4 regions of the Clostridium lapidicellarium genome follow, and region 1 is predicted to be linked to each of the others. Evidence: riboswitches for the same ligand, from Rfam matches in the RefSeq annotation. Region 1 holds a riboswitch; each other region holds the start of a gene.
The links. Region 1 has a riboswitch for cobalamin ahead of AB8S09_RS09700 (energy-coupling factor ABC transporter permease). Riboswitches for the same ligand answer to the same signal wherever they lie in the genome.
Positions count from the first base shown of each region.

Region 2: it holds a riboswitch for cobalamin, as region 1 does, so the genes downstream of both, hemA (glutamyl-tRNA reductase) here and AB8S09_RS09700 (energy-coupling factor ABC transporter permease) in region 1, are expected to answer to the same signal.
Region 3: it holds a riboswitch for cobalamin, as region 1 does, so the genes downstream of both, AB8S09_RS08510 (cobyric acid synthase) here and AB8S09_RS09700 (energy-coupling factor ABC transporter permease) in region 1, are expected to answer to the same signal.
Region 4: it holds a riboswitch for cobalamin, as region 1 does, so the genes downstream of both, AB8S09_RS09000 (ABC transporter substrate-binding protein) here and AB8S09_RS09700 (energy-coupling factor ABC transporter permease) in region 1, are expected to answer to the same signal.

Region 1 covers NZ_JBGFFE010000013.1:7,180-10,356, reverse strand. The annotation lists gene cbiQ (cobalt ECF transporter T component CbiQ) at 1-170, opposite strand, end outside; gene AB8S09_RS09705 (hypothetical protein) at 189-518, opposite strand; gene AB8S09_RS09700 (energy-coupling factor ABC transporter permease) at 521-1,189, opposite strand; cobalamin riboswitch at 1,339-1,510, opposite strand; gene AB8S09_RS09695 (tryptophan transporter) at 1,598-2,113, opposite strand; T-box leader at 2,364-2,608, opposite strand; gene AB8S09_RS09690 (CBS domain-containing protein) at 2,617-3,048, opposite strand.
Region 2 covers NZ_JBGFFE010000017.1:43,505-46,681, forward strand. The annotation lists gene AB8S09_RS11265 (glycosyltransferase family 39 protein) at 1-1,456, shown strand, start outside; cobalamin riboswitch at 1,497-1,675, shown strand; gene hemA (glutamyl-tRNA reductase) at 1,788-2,999, shown strand; gene hemL (glutamate-1-semialdehyde 2,1-aminomutase) at 3,017-3,177, shown strand, end outside.
Region 3 covers NZ_JBGFFE010000010.1:45,644-48,820, forward strand. The annotation lists gene AB8S09_RS08510 (cobyric acid synthase) at 1-1,167, opposite strand, end outside; cobalamin riboswitch at 1,294-1,436, opposite strand; gene AB8S09_RS08515 (energy-coupling factor ABC transporter ATP-binding protein) at 1,461-2,186, opposite strand; gene AB8S09_RS08520 (energy-coupling factor transporter transmembrane component T family protein) at 2,183-2,989, opposite strand; gene AB8S09_RS08525 (NUDIX domain-containing protein) at 3,078-3,177, opposite strand, start outside.
Region 4 covers NZ_JBGFFE010000011.1:50,283-53,459, reverse strand. The annotation lists gene AB8S09_RS09005 (FecCD family ABC transporter permease) at 1-747, opposite strand, end outside; gene AB8S09_RS09000 (ABC transporter substrate-binding protein) at 760-1,767, opposite strand; cobalamin riboswitch at 1,882-2,067, opposite strand; gene AB8S09_RS08995 (MerR family transcriptional regulator) at 2,350-3,177, shown strand, end outside.

The sequences.
Region 1 (3,177 bases):
GTATAATATCCAATTATAGACAGTACCCACAAAAACACTATGAGGTACCATTTGGAAAGAAAAGTTGTTATTACAATTGCACTTAGAAACAATACGGTCTTTACCCTTCCGTCCAAACGATGTAAAAAACTTTTATTTTTAGATATCCTTCCAAATGAAGATAGTTCCATAATTCATTCTTCCTCTAATTAATTTTTATCTTTGCTGGATTCGCCAAACAATTTTTCCCAATGATGTCCTACTATCATACCCGCAAAAAAATTTGCCACGGAAAAAGCTCCCACCTGTGCATCTCCAGGAAGTTCGATAAAAGGCTTGTGCTTACTAGAAGCCATGGTATTTACCTTGTCATCTGTACCTCCACCTTCCATCTTATGATTTACCATATATTTCGACGCTCCAAATATGAAGACAAATAAAATTATCATAACTATTAACATAACACGGGTAAAGCCATCAAAAAATTTAATACTTTTTCCCTTATTATTTCCATTTTTTGTATTACCATTTGATTCCATAATTACTTTGCCTCCTTTTCTCTGAGCACTCCCGGCAACAAATCTGGACGTCTCTTTACCATGGCCTCGAGAACTAAGGCTGTAAATATAGCTTCCGCAATGGCTAAAGGTATTTGTGTAGGTCCATACCCTAAAAAGAATATCATCCACTGTTTCATCAAAGGAACATGTCCATGTAAACTTATTGCCAATTCCAAGGCAGCCACCAGATAAGTAACTATATCTCCCACAAAACCTGCTACACCTGCTGCAAGCCAAATGGGGCTCTTAAAATGCCGCAAAATTTTCCAGCACAGATATCCCAAAATACCCGCCGATATACCCATTGAAAAAGTGTTTGCACCAATAGTGGTTATACCTCCATGTCCTAAAAATATAGCTTGAAAGAACAATACAATAGCTGAAATCACACCTGTAGCCCAGGGCCCAACAACAATAGCAGCTAAAGCTGTGCCACAGGGATGAGAACAGGAACCTGTTACGGGAACGGGAATATGCATACATGATATAACAAATACAGCTACTCCCATCATTGCTAAAAATGGTTTATAATACAAATTTTCCTTAGCTCTTCTTTTTATTTCTTTAATACCAGGCACCATAAACACGGCACTTATCGCATACCATGTTCCCCATGCCTGCGGTGATAAAATACCATCTTCAATATGCATTTTTAAAATACCTCCAGTTTAATTGTAAGATTTTTAACAAAAAGCCAAATAAATCATAACCCCTCAGCAAATGCTAAGTGGTTATGATTTATCTGAAGAATCATAAAATTTCATCACCTAAGTCACCTCCCTATCACTCGTAGAGTCAAATGGTCACTAACATATAGGCAGGTCTTCTGACTTGGATTCATCACCCTTACAGCCTTCCCAGTTTCCCAGTGGCATATATTGCAAGGATTCCTCTTTTACAGCGGCGGGACCGTGCAGACTTTTCATCTTGCTTCCCTTTTAAGCAAAAGCACCTATATATTCATATTATATTTTAAAATAAAATTAAAATTATCATTCAATCAATAACTAAAATAAGTTTCTCACAAACTTATAAAACTGTCAAGTTAAATTTACCATCTAAGCATGGCTTATCTTTCCCCTCTTTACTGCTATACTTATTATATTGAATAAAATAATACCTACTACGGTATTTATAGCAGCTGCAGGTAAGACTACACTTAAAAACAATACCTTGAAGCCGGTGCTGAGTCCTACTGTAAACAAAACCACCGATAAAAATGTAGTTCCACTCACTACTGTACCAACTGCCGTGGCCAGTATTATATTTATTTGGCTGCTTATTCTATCTCTAAGGGGTTTTATCAGAAAAAACATTACATTTATAGTCACCAGCCTGTCAATTATATTGGCAAATTGTCCTCCTGGAAAGGCAGAAGTCGCCGCCGCCAAAATTCCGGCCACGGCACCAGAGCAAACACATATTTTATAATCTCTATTGAATATAAGTATTACAAAAAGCATGGCCAGAGATATATCCGGTTTCATGCCGAACAAAACTGGAGGCACCACTTGATGCAGAACCGCACCTACTGCAAGTAATATTGAATTTATAATCATTTTTTTCAAATCCATAATTTACACACTCCTAAAAATTAAAATCATAATTTTAAATATTAAACTCTAAGACAACACTCCAAATTTATACATATATCTTAAATATTTCTCTCATAACATAATAAACACCACCAATTTTCACATTTTCCCATCAAGTGATTCTTAGGTCCAGGTGGAGTTTACTTATAAGGAATACTTTTCTCAACCTGAAACTTAGAAGAACTTATCCAGACGTGCAGCATTTAGATAAAAAAAAACTCCATCCTGAAAACAGGACGGAGATTTCCGCGGTACCACCTAAATTGTGCTTTAAAAAAGCACCTCTTTTTTCGGATACAAACATATCCTATCCATTATAACGTATGGCCAACGTTAACCACTACTTTCTACACCGGGTAGATTTCAATTTACTCCTCTTAGGTCCATTCACTACATATTTGGTGCCGGGATCCCACCTTCTCCGGCTCTCTTCAACTTGAGTACATAGTTACTCTTCCTCGTCAAAGGATTTAATATTTGAATTATACAATGTCAATTACATTATTCTTTTTATTAAACAATTGTCTATAACAATAATTTATTATGTCACTTCTCTTTATTATGCCTATAAACACGTTCTTGTCATCTATCACAGGTACAAAATTCTGATTTACCGCCAGTGATATCAGATCTTTCATATCCGAATTGATCCTCACTGATTTATTATTCATGCGGGTTGGAATTTCCCTTAAAAGCACCCCATCGGTATTTTTGAAATTCAAATCAGGAGTATTTTTAAGCTTCCAAAGCAGATCACCTTCAGTAAGAGTTCCCACATACCTGCCTTTATTATCAATAAGTGGAATAGCCGTATATCTGTACTTCTCCATTTTTTCCAATGCTTGCTTCATAGTAGAATTTGGTGTTTCATAGACCACCTCTGCCTTAGGTGTAAGAAAAAATGCTACATTCATACCTTTTTACCCCTCAATAACTTTATTTATACAATATAGTAATTCAATTAGATAACTGGAAAAACTGTTCATCAAAATTTAAGCTCTGTCACCTCATGCCGGTAGGCCAATGTAAATTGGCCCAACAGC
Region 2 (3,177 bases), on a different contig from region 1:
TACTGCTGTACTCGTAGTTGTGTCACTTTCCTGGGCAGCTGCCGTGGATTTGGTTCCTGCCGGCAGCAGGCCTTTTGTAGGCAGCAGTACGAATAATACGGTTATGGATCTTATACTGGGGCACAATGGAATCGAGAGGTTGAGCAGCAGCGGAGGCATGGGCGGCGGACCCGGCGGAAACAGACAGGGAGGAAATATGGCCTATTTTAAGAAAGATAGAAACCCTTCAGGTGCGCAGAATGTGCCTCCAAATGGTGGGTTTCAAAGAGGCTCCGGCGGCAATTTTAAGGACGGCAGCCAGCAAAATGGCGGCCCTCAGATGCAAATGCCTCAGGGAGCGGGTCAGAATAAGAAAGGCATACAGCAGATGGGCAGAAATGGACTTTCAGGAAATTTCGGAGGTCAGACAGAAGCAGGCGTTACAAGATTGTTTTCGAAAAATATACTTTCAGATCAGATAGTGTGGTTCCTGCCTCTGTCCTTGTTGGGCTTTATTGCCGCGGCAATAGTGGAAAAGTTGAAAATCCCATTTGACAACAGAAAAAAATTGGATTTGATTCTCTGGATGATGTGGCTTCTGCCGGAATTTATATATTTCAGTTATACAAAAGGGCTGTTCCACCAGTACTATTTGACCATGATGGCACCGCCAGCTGCGGCTTTATCTGGTATAGGCCTTGTATCAATGTGGAAACTCTACAGGGACGGTTCCAAAGTTAAATCCATGCTTCTGCCTGCATCCTTTGTTGTGGAGGGGGCACTGCACCTTATGATGCTGTCTTATTTTTACTCTTCCATATCTGCAGCAGTGAAGGGTATTATAATAGCGGCGGCCGTACTGAGTTTTGCTTCATCTGCACTGCTTGTAATTTACAAGAACAGGGCGGGAAACGCAGGTTTTGCAAAGATACTTGCCTCTCTTGCATTTGCAGGGATACTTGTGACACCTTCCATAGGTTCTGCGGCAGCTGTGGTTCATGGCGTAAATGGCAGCATGCCTGCTGCAGGATTGGAGCTTCTGTCGTCAGATACAGGTTCTGGAAATACCGGAATGAAGAATAGATTTGGATCCTCAAACGACAGTAAAGAACTGATAAGTTTTCTCGACAGTCATATTAAAAATGAAAAATATGATCTCGTAGTATCCAGTTCCAATGCCGCTGCCGAAATGATAATTAAAAGCGGCAGGAGTATAATGCCTCTCGGCGGGTTCACAGGCTCCGATAAGATACTTTCCCTCAGCCAGTTTAAAGAACTTGTAAAAAAAGGTGAGGTAAGATATGTACTCACGGGTGGAATGGGAAGAAATTCACAGGATATAATGAGCTGGGTTCAAAAAAACGGAAAACTTGTCCCGGAAAATCAGTGGAAAAATACCACATCCGTCGGCAAAACCGTAAATCCCGGGGAAATGAATTCCCAGTCGCTGTATGATTTGAAGGGAATTTTAAAATAAAGTTGAATCTTTTATCCATAGTGTTTATAATTAAATTGAAATTTAATAATAAGTACAAGGTTTAAATACAAATAATTAAAGGGGAATCAGGTGAAAATCCTGAACTATCCTGTAGCTGTATTAGACGAGTTTAAGCTATATGGGCCACTTGGAAACGGGGAAGGCGTATTTTAAATGATGACTCTTAAGTCAGAAGACCTGCCTGTACTTTGCACCTTTAACTCTACAAGTGATAGAGGGGGCCTGCATATTGATGAATTATTTTTGTGATGATGTATGATTGATTGTTGAAGATCCTTTTATCAGCTTGGTTAAAGGGATCTTTTTTATTATGGAGGTGATAAAAATTATACAGCTTATTGGAGTAAAAAGTGACTGTGATATTGAAATAAGACAAAAATTTTCTATTATATCGGCGAGACTTGTTGATAAATTGAAAAGTATATATGATGTTACAGGAAATGTATTGATTTTAAGCACCTGTAACAGGACAGAAATATATGTCAGCTCCGATCTTGAGAGGGAAGCTCTGATCCGGAGTGTATTTGACCGTTTAGGATGGGACAAAGAACTTGAAAAATATATATTCTACGTAGAGGACAAAGATGCGGTCAGGCATCTCATGGAGGTATGCTGCGGCTTTCATTCCAAGATTTTGGGAGAAGATCAAATATTGGGACAAGTTAAAACCGCCTACAGCACTGCCCTCAAAGCTAAAACCATAAATGGACAACTTCAGAGGATGTTTCAAAATGCCGTAACCTGCGGCAAAAAATTCAAAAGTGTCTGTGAGATATACAAGATCCCCGTGTCCGTACCTTCCATAGCAGTTAGAGAAGCAGAAAAAAAGAAAATGAAAAGGTACATGATTTTGGGCTTTGGTGAAATAGGACAGCTTGTTCTTAAATACTTGAATTCCCTAAATGCGGAAATTGTCTATGTGGCAGTGAGAAACATGGCCAAGGTGGATGAATTTTATAGAAATTATGATTGGATTAGGTTCATAACATTCAGAGAGAGGAAAGATTACTACAAAAATGTGGACTGCATTATAAGCTGCACTTCTGCACCGCATACTGTGATTTCAAAAGATGAACTGCCGGACAAAAAATTGCTCGTATTTGACCTTGCGGTACCTAGGGATGTAGACAAGAATGTAAAAACACTTCCGAATGTTGAATTGTATGACATAGACAGCATAAGTGTCATTGACCAGAACAACAAGATAATGAGAAAAGAAAAAATGGAAAAATACAGATATATCATAGACGAGTATATAGATGAATTTGTTAAATGGCAGGCAGTAGATGAAATTTCCCCTGAAATACAGAAGATAAAGAACTTTGGCAGCAGGATATGCGAAAAGAGGATAAAGACCTTTAAAAACAAAAGATATACCAAGGACAATGAAAAGCTTGTAAGGACTATGATAGAGAGCACTGCCAAAGTGTATATAAATAGAGCCATAAATACTTTAAAAGAAGGAAAATTCCAAGGCAGAGAAGAAGAATATATGGAACTTATAAATAAAATATTTTGTTGATAGGGAGATAAGTGAAAATGAAAAATGACGATATATTTAATGAATCCAAATTGTATATGCCCGGAGGTGTCAACAGCCCTGTAAGGGCCTTCAAGGACGTTCCCATGAACCCGCCTGTTATAAAAAGTGGAAAGGGAGCTTATCTATATGATGAAGATGGAAATAAATATATAGATTT
Region 3 (3,177 bases), on a different contig from region 1:
TTTTTCCAAAGATCCATTTTTATCTATAAACGGGAAATCCATATCACTTACGGCCTTTACTCTAGTAGTGACTTTTTCCCTGTCAAACACAGTTTCTATATCCAGAAGACCTATTCCATCCGCCCCCCCGACGTCAGTTTCCGTCTTATAGGGATCACTTATGGTTTTGCCGAGCATTTGATAGCCGCCACATACTCCTATTACAATTCCAGTTTTGCTGTATTTTTTAATGCAGGATTCAAGACCGCATTTCCTGATTTTAATTAAATCTTCTATGGTATTTTTACTTCCGGGAATTATAAGCAAATCCGGATTCCCAAATTCCTCCACAGAAGTTATGAATCTCACAGAAACATCATCTTCACTTTTAAGGGCATCCAAATCTGTAAAATTAGAAATATGTGGCAGTTTTACTACAGCTATATCTATAGGTGCCGTAACTTTTTTGTTGAATTGCACCGCCGCATCTTCATCTTCCAGTGCCAGGTTAAAATGAGGTATAACTCCCAGGCAGGGTACTTTGATAACATCTTCAAGCATTTTGAGCCCAGGTTTTAATATATCTATGTCTCCCCTAAACTTATTTATTATTGTTCCCTTAACTCTTCTCTTCTCTTCTTCATTAAAAAACAGCATTGTACCTGCAAGAGAGGCAAATACTCCTCCCTTGTCTATATCACCGGCCAAAAGAACGGGAGCATCTGCTATTTCAGCCATACCCATATTCACGATGTCCCTATCCCTTAAATTTATCTCCGCAGGACTTCCTGCACCTTCCATCACTATTATATCAAAATTTTCTTCCAACTTTTTAAAGTGATCTCTAAGCATGTCCCTAAACTCCAGCTTCATATTATGGTATTCCATAGCTGTGCTGTTTCCATATACTTTACCGTTTACTATTATCTGGCACTTTTTATCCGAAGTAGGCTTTAATAGTATCGGATTCATATACGCTTCCGGCTGCAGTCCTGCAGCATAGGCCTGAAGCACTTGGGCACGGCCCATCTCTTTTCCATCCAAAGTTATATAGGAATTCAACGACATATTTTGAGATTTAAATGGACATACTGAATATCCATCCTGTTTAAATATCCTGCAAAGGGCAGAAACAATTATACTTTTACCTACAGAAGAACCCGTACCTTGAATCATAATTTTCGTCACCATAACCACTCCTCTAATACTGTTTTAAGAACAAAAGCGACGAGCTTTAGAGCTCATCGCTTTTAACATAAAAATCCAGTTTACACTAAAAATTTAAACGTAATAAAAGTTTCTTTCCCTCCGAAAGCAAAAACAATTTGTTAGGCAGGTTTTCTGGCTTATGATCCATAACTCACAATCAAATACAGTAGCGGGGGCTGCTGCGGAATCTAACCGCATTCCCTTTTAACCTATAACTATTCAATTATAACTTTAAGTTTATTATACTACACTTTTTATGTCAACCAATTTAGTCATTTAATATTACATTTTATCAAAAAATCATTGTCCTGTATCACCCTGCTGTAAGCATCGTCTCTTATTATGCGATGATCTTCCGAAAACACCAATACACGTCTGAAAAGTCCCTTCACATATTCAAAATCGTGGGTAGAACATATTATAGTTTTTCCAACCCCGTTCAATTTTTTAAACAGATCATTTAAAAACTTTTTACCCTTGGGATCTATTCCGCTCATGGGTTCGTCTAAAACCAGTACCTCTGGATTAAGAGCGAGTACAGAGGCTATGGCGACTCTCTTTTTTTCCCCTCCACTTATATTGTAAGGTTCCTTATTTTCCAGATCCTTTACATTCAGAAGATTCAAACAATCATTCACTCTTTTTTCCACTTCAGCCTCATCCATTCCCATTTGTCTCGGACCAAAGGCCACCTCTTCATATACATTTGAACAAAAAAGCTGTGCATCGGAATTTTGGAACACGAATCCCATTTTCTTATGAAACTTTTTGGAAAAATCACTTTGTTCCAATTTATCTTTGGATATCAGTACATTATTAAAATAATAGTCTCCGCTCGAAGGGAATATTATGCCATTTAACAGTTTTAAAAGAGTTGATTTTCCACTGCCGTTGGCACCTATAAGTGCTATAGAATCTCCCTGTCCTATTTTGAGATTTATATTTTTTAAAACTTCTTCATCCTTATATTTAAAAAATACATTTTTAAGCTCTATCATATCAACCTCATTCCAGTTATGTAAAAATACATACCTATTATAAAAATCCCAGCCGCCGAATATAGAAAATCTGCAAATTTAAATTTGAATTTACTATGAGATACATATTCTCCCGTAAATCCCCTGCATTCCATGGCAGAATACATTTCATCCCCCATTTCCTTGGATTTTAAAAACAGACCTCCCATAAGTTTTGAAATGGAAGAATATTTGTGATTATTCTTTCCCACGGATCTGAGTTTAAGAGAATAAAACATGTCCAAAGCAAACTCTCCCAAAATAAAAATATACCTTAAAGTTATGTCAAAAACCAAAATAAAAATATCCGGTATGAAAAACTTTTTTAAGGCCCTTATCATGTCATGCCATTTGGTAGTATAAGATAGGGTGTTTATAGAAATTATAGTCCCAGCTATCTTTAATATGAGCAAAACACTGTTTCTTACATTACCCATAACCATAGAAGGTATGAGCATTACAACAGTAAACATCGGTACAGCTGCACTCACAATCAATATTTTTTTTATCTCCCCTATATCCAAGAGACTCAATATAAGCAAAAAATATACATCCACCAAAAGTACATAATAAAAGCTCTTGGATAAAGACAAAAATATTATACATAAAATAGTAAAAAATAGTTTTACTATGGGATTCAAACTGTATAAAAGGCTGTTTTCACTTCTGTTGTTTCTTTTAATAAGGGACAAAAGATGTAATATAGAAAAAATGCTTTTATCTATAAATTTATCCTTGTCCTTTGGCGGAATATAATTATCCTTTTTTAAAAGCCAATCCTTCATAATTACACCTGCAATTTCAGATTATAGTTTACTCATGATAAAAATATATCATAACCACAAGTATATTTCAAACGGCCTGTGATCTGTGCTATATACCTTCCATTCCAAAGAAAACATACCACGGTCCCATGGCTATAGCAGTTCCATTTGCCTGTTCCTTCAGGAAAAAATGTTTCAGCTCCTCTTTC
Region 4 (3,177 bases), on a different contig from region 1:
TGTATCAACTCCTATAGTAGTTGCAATATCATCACCAAGCATAATAGCATCCAGCGGTTTACTGAATATGTAAATCACAAGCGAGCACAAGACAAATACAAAAAATGTAACCGGTATATATTCCCATTTTGTTCCCCCCAGCGAACCTTCCATCCAGAAAAGTGCCGAACGAACTTTATTTTCATCATTTACCGTAAATACCATCAGATTCGTAACCGAAGAAAATAAAGCTGAAATAGCCACTCCTGTAAGCACAAGTCTCGTAGGAGTACTTCTTCTCTTAAAATTGGCTATATTAAATACTATTACAATGGAAATCATGGCCCCCAAAAACGCCCCGAAAGGAACTGCATATCCTGAAAAGCTGCCAAAAACGCCAAGTAATATAACTGCTACAGCTCCCGTGGATGCTCCCGATGATATTCCCAAAATATAGGGATCCGCCAATGAATTTTTCGTGAGCGCCTGCATTGCTATACCTGAGACAGACAATCCAGCCCCTACCAAAAATGCCAGAAGAATTCTTGGTAGCCTCAAATCCCATATTATAGAATTGACGGATGCAGGCCATACAGTTTCAAACAAATTGTACTTCAATAAATTGTTGGCTATAATCTTGAATATCCAGCCGGATTTTATATTTACACTTCCAACAAGTGTCGAAATTACTATTGAAATTATAAGTATTAGTATGAGAAACATACAAAATACTATGTAGTTGTATTTATTTTTTATTGGTAATTTCATAACTATATCTTCCTAATTTTTAAAAGCTTCTGGATAAAGCTCTCCGGCAATTTTTCTCACTGTGTTTGAATCTCTTTCACCTGCTTCGAAATCTGTGAGTCCTACTACAAATATTTTATCGTTTTTTACAGCGTCCACATTTTTTAATGCAGGATTCGAAAGCAAAAATTGTTTTTTGGATTTTACATCGTCGGAGCTATCATAATCCACAATAATAATATATTCCGGATTTCTCTTTACAACCTCTTCCCAAGTAACAGTTGCCCAGGACTTGTTTACATCATCAAATATGTCTTTCCCACCCGAAAGTTTTATAATATCCTTAGCTAAACCGCCTGATGCTGTAAAAGGTGCATCTTCTCCTGAATCATAGACAAAAACTCTTTTAGGATTTACTGCAAATTTCTTAATTTTTGCCTGGGTGTCTGAAATCTGATTTTTCATAGATTCTATTATACTGTCAGCTTTCTGAGATACATTAAATATTTTACCCAACTGTTCAAAATCCTCGTATACCATATCAATATTAGCATTGTCGGCTACAGATTTAGGTACATATATTTTTATATCATTCTTTTTACAAAATTCCCTGTCAAAGTTTTTTTCTGAAAAGCTCGAATCCCATCCTGTCAGGAAATCTGGCTGTACACTTAAAAGTTTTTCTTTTGACGGATTCTTATCAGAAAGTTTCGGAACCTTTTTATAGTCATTTGTCAGTTTGTCAAGGATTTTATTATCTTGATAAGCTCTCCCAACCATATCATCGGCAAGTCCAAGAGAAAGCATCATCTCCGTTGTAAAACCTGCCAGGCTAACGGCCCGTTTAGGAGGTTCTGTAAATTTCTCCCGAAACTTCTTTCCCTGAAGTGTATCTGTAATTGCAACTTCCTTGTAACTATTTTTATTACCCTGATTTGAGGAATTTTTAGTTGTAGGTGAATTATCTCCACAGCCTACAAGCATGCCAACAGATAAAATAACTGCCGAAAAAATGCATACTGCTCCTTTTATTTTTTTCATATAAACAACACTCCCTTTACTTTTTTATACAAAAAATAAAAGCTCCATGGAAAATCATGAAACTTCTATAGTTCTACATACATTATTCCACTTCATCTTTCGTAAAGTAAATTAACAGAATATACATTATAGGCAGGTTTTCTGACTCAGCTTCATAGGAACTTGTCGCCTTCCCATTTCCAGTGGCAAATAACAAGAACCTCTACCTCACAGCGGCGAGACCGTACAGGAATTTTCACCTGTTTCCCTTTTAAATTGCTATAAAAACATATAACAATCACCTATATGCAAAATATTAAGTTATTATCATTATATAATACATTATAATCAGTATCAACTGAATTTTATTATCATCTTCAATTCGTAATATAAGAAATGAAAGTATGCTAATGGTAAAATGTTAGATCTAAAAGTAAAATTATAAGTATATTAACACAATTTGAAGCTCTACTTATCCCGTTTATAACTTATTATGCTATTAATTTATGCAATTATTATACAAAATACCATGGAATTTAAAAAAATTCGTTGTACCTTACGTAACGTCATGTGATACAATAATTTAGGTAGAGGTGATATGCAGTGTCTGTTCCAAAATCCAATTTGATCAGCATAGGTGAATTTGCCAAAAAATCAGGTGTAACTTTGAGAACACTGAGATATTATGATAAAATCGGGCTTTTAAAACCCTGCTCATACAGCCAGCAGGGTCATAGATTATACAGCCCTGAAGACTTCAGCAAGCTGCAAAAAATATTAACTCTTAAATTCATAGGCCTTTCTCTCGAAGATATATCCAGGATAATGAATTATGACATAAATCACAACGACTTAAAAAAATCTCTGGAAATACAAAAAGAAATAATGAAGAAAAAAATATATCATATAAAATCTGTAATAAAATCCATAGAGGAAGCTGTCCACATGATTGATGAAAATAAAGAGTTAAACTGGGATAAATTCATAAATATAATAGATGCAGTAAATGCAGATCAAAAATGGATAGAGCAATACGAAAATGCTTCTAATTTAAAAGCCAGAATCAGAATACACGAGCTTTTCAGCACAAATAAACAGGGCTGGATGAACTGGTTTTTTGAGCAGTTGAACCTTCCAGACAATGCCAGCATATTGGAACTTGGATGCGGCAACGGAGAGCTGTGGGCAAAAAACCTACATAAAATTCCAAGCGGGTGGAATATAACCCTAACTGACTTTTCCGCAGGTATGCTGGAAGATGCAAAAAAGAATCTAAATTCTGCAAGATTCAAATTCAAATTGGCAGATGCACAGGATATTCCCTATGGCATAAACAGCTTTGACGCAGTAATTGCAAATCATGTACTCTATCATGTATCCAATATAGACAGGGCACTTTCTGAAATCTGCAGGGTATTAAAACCTAAAGGA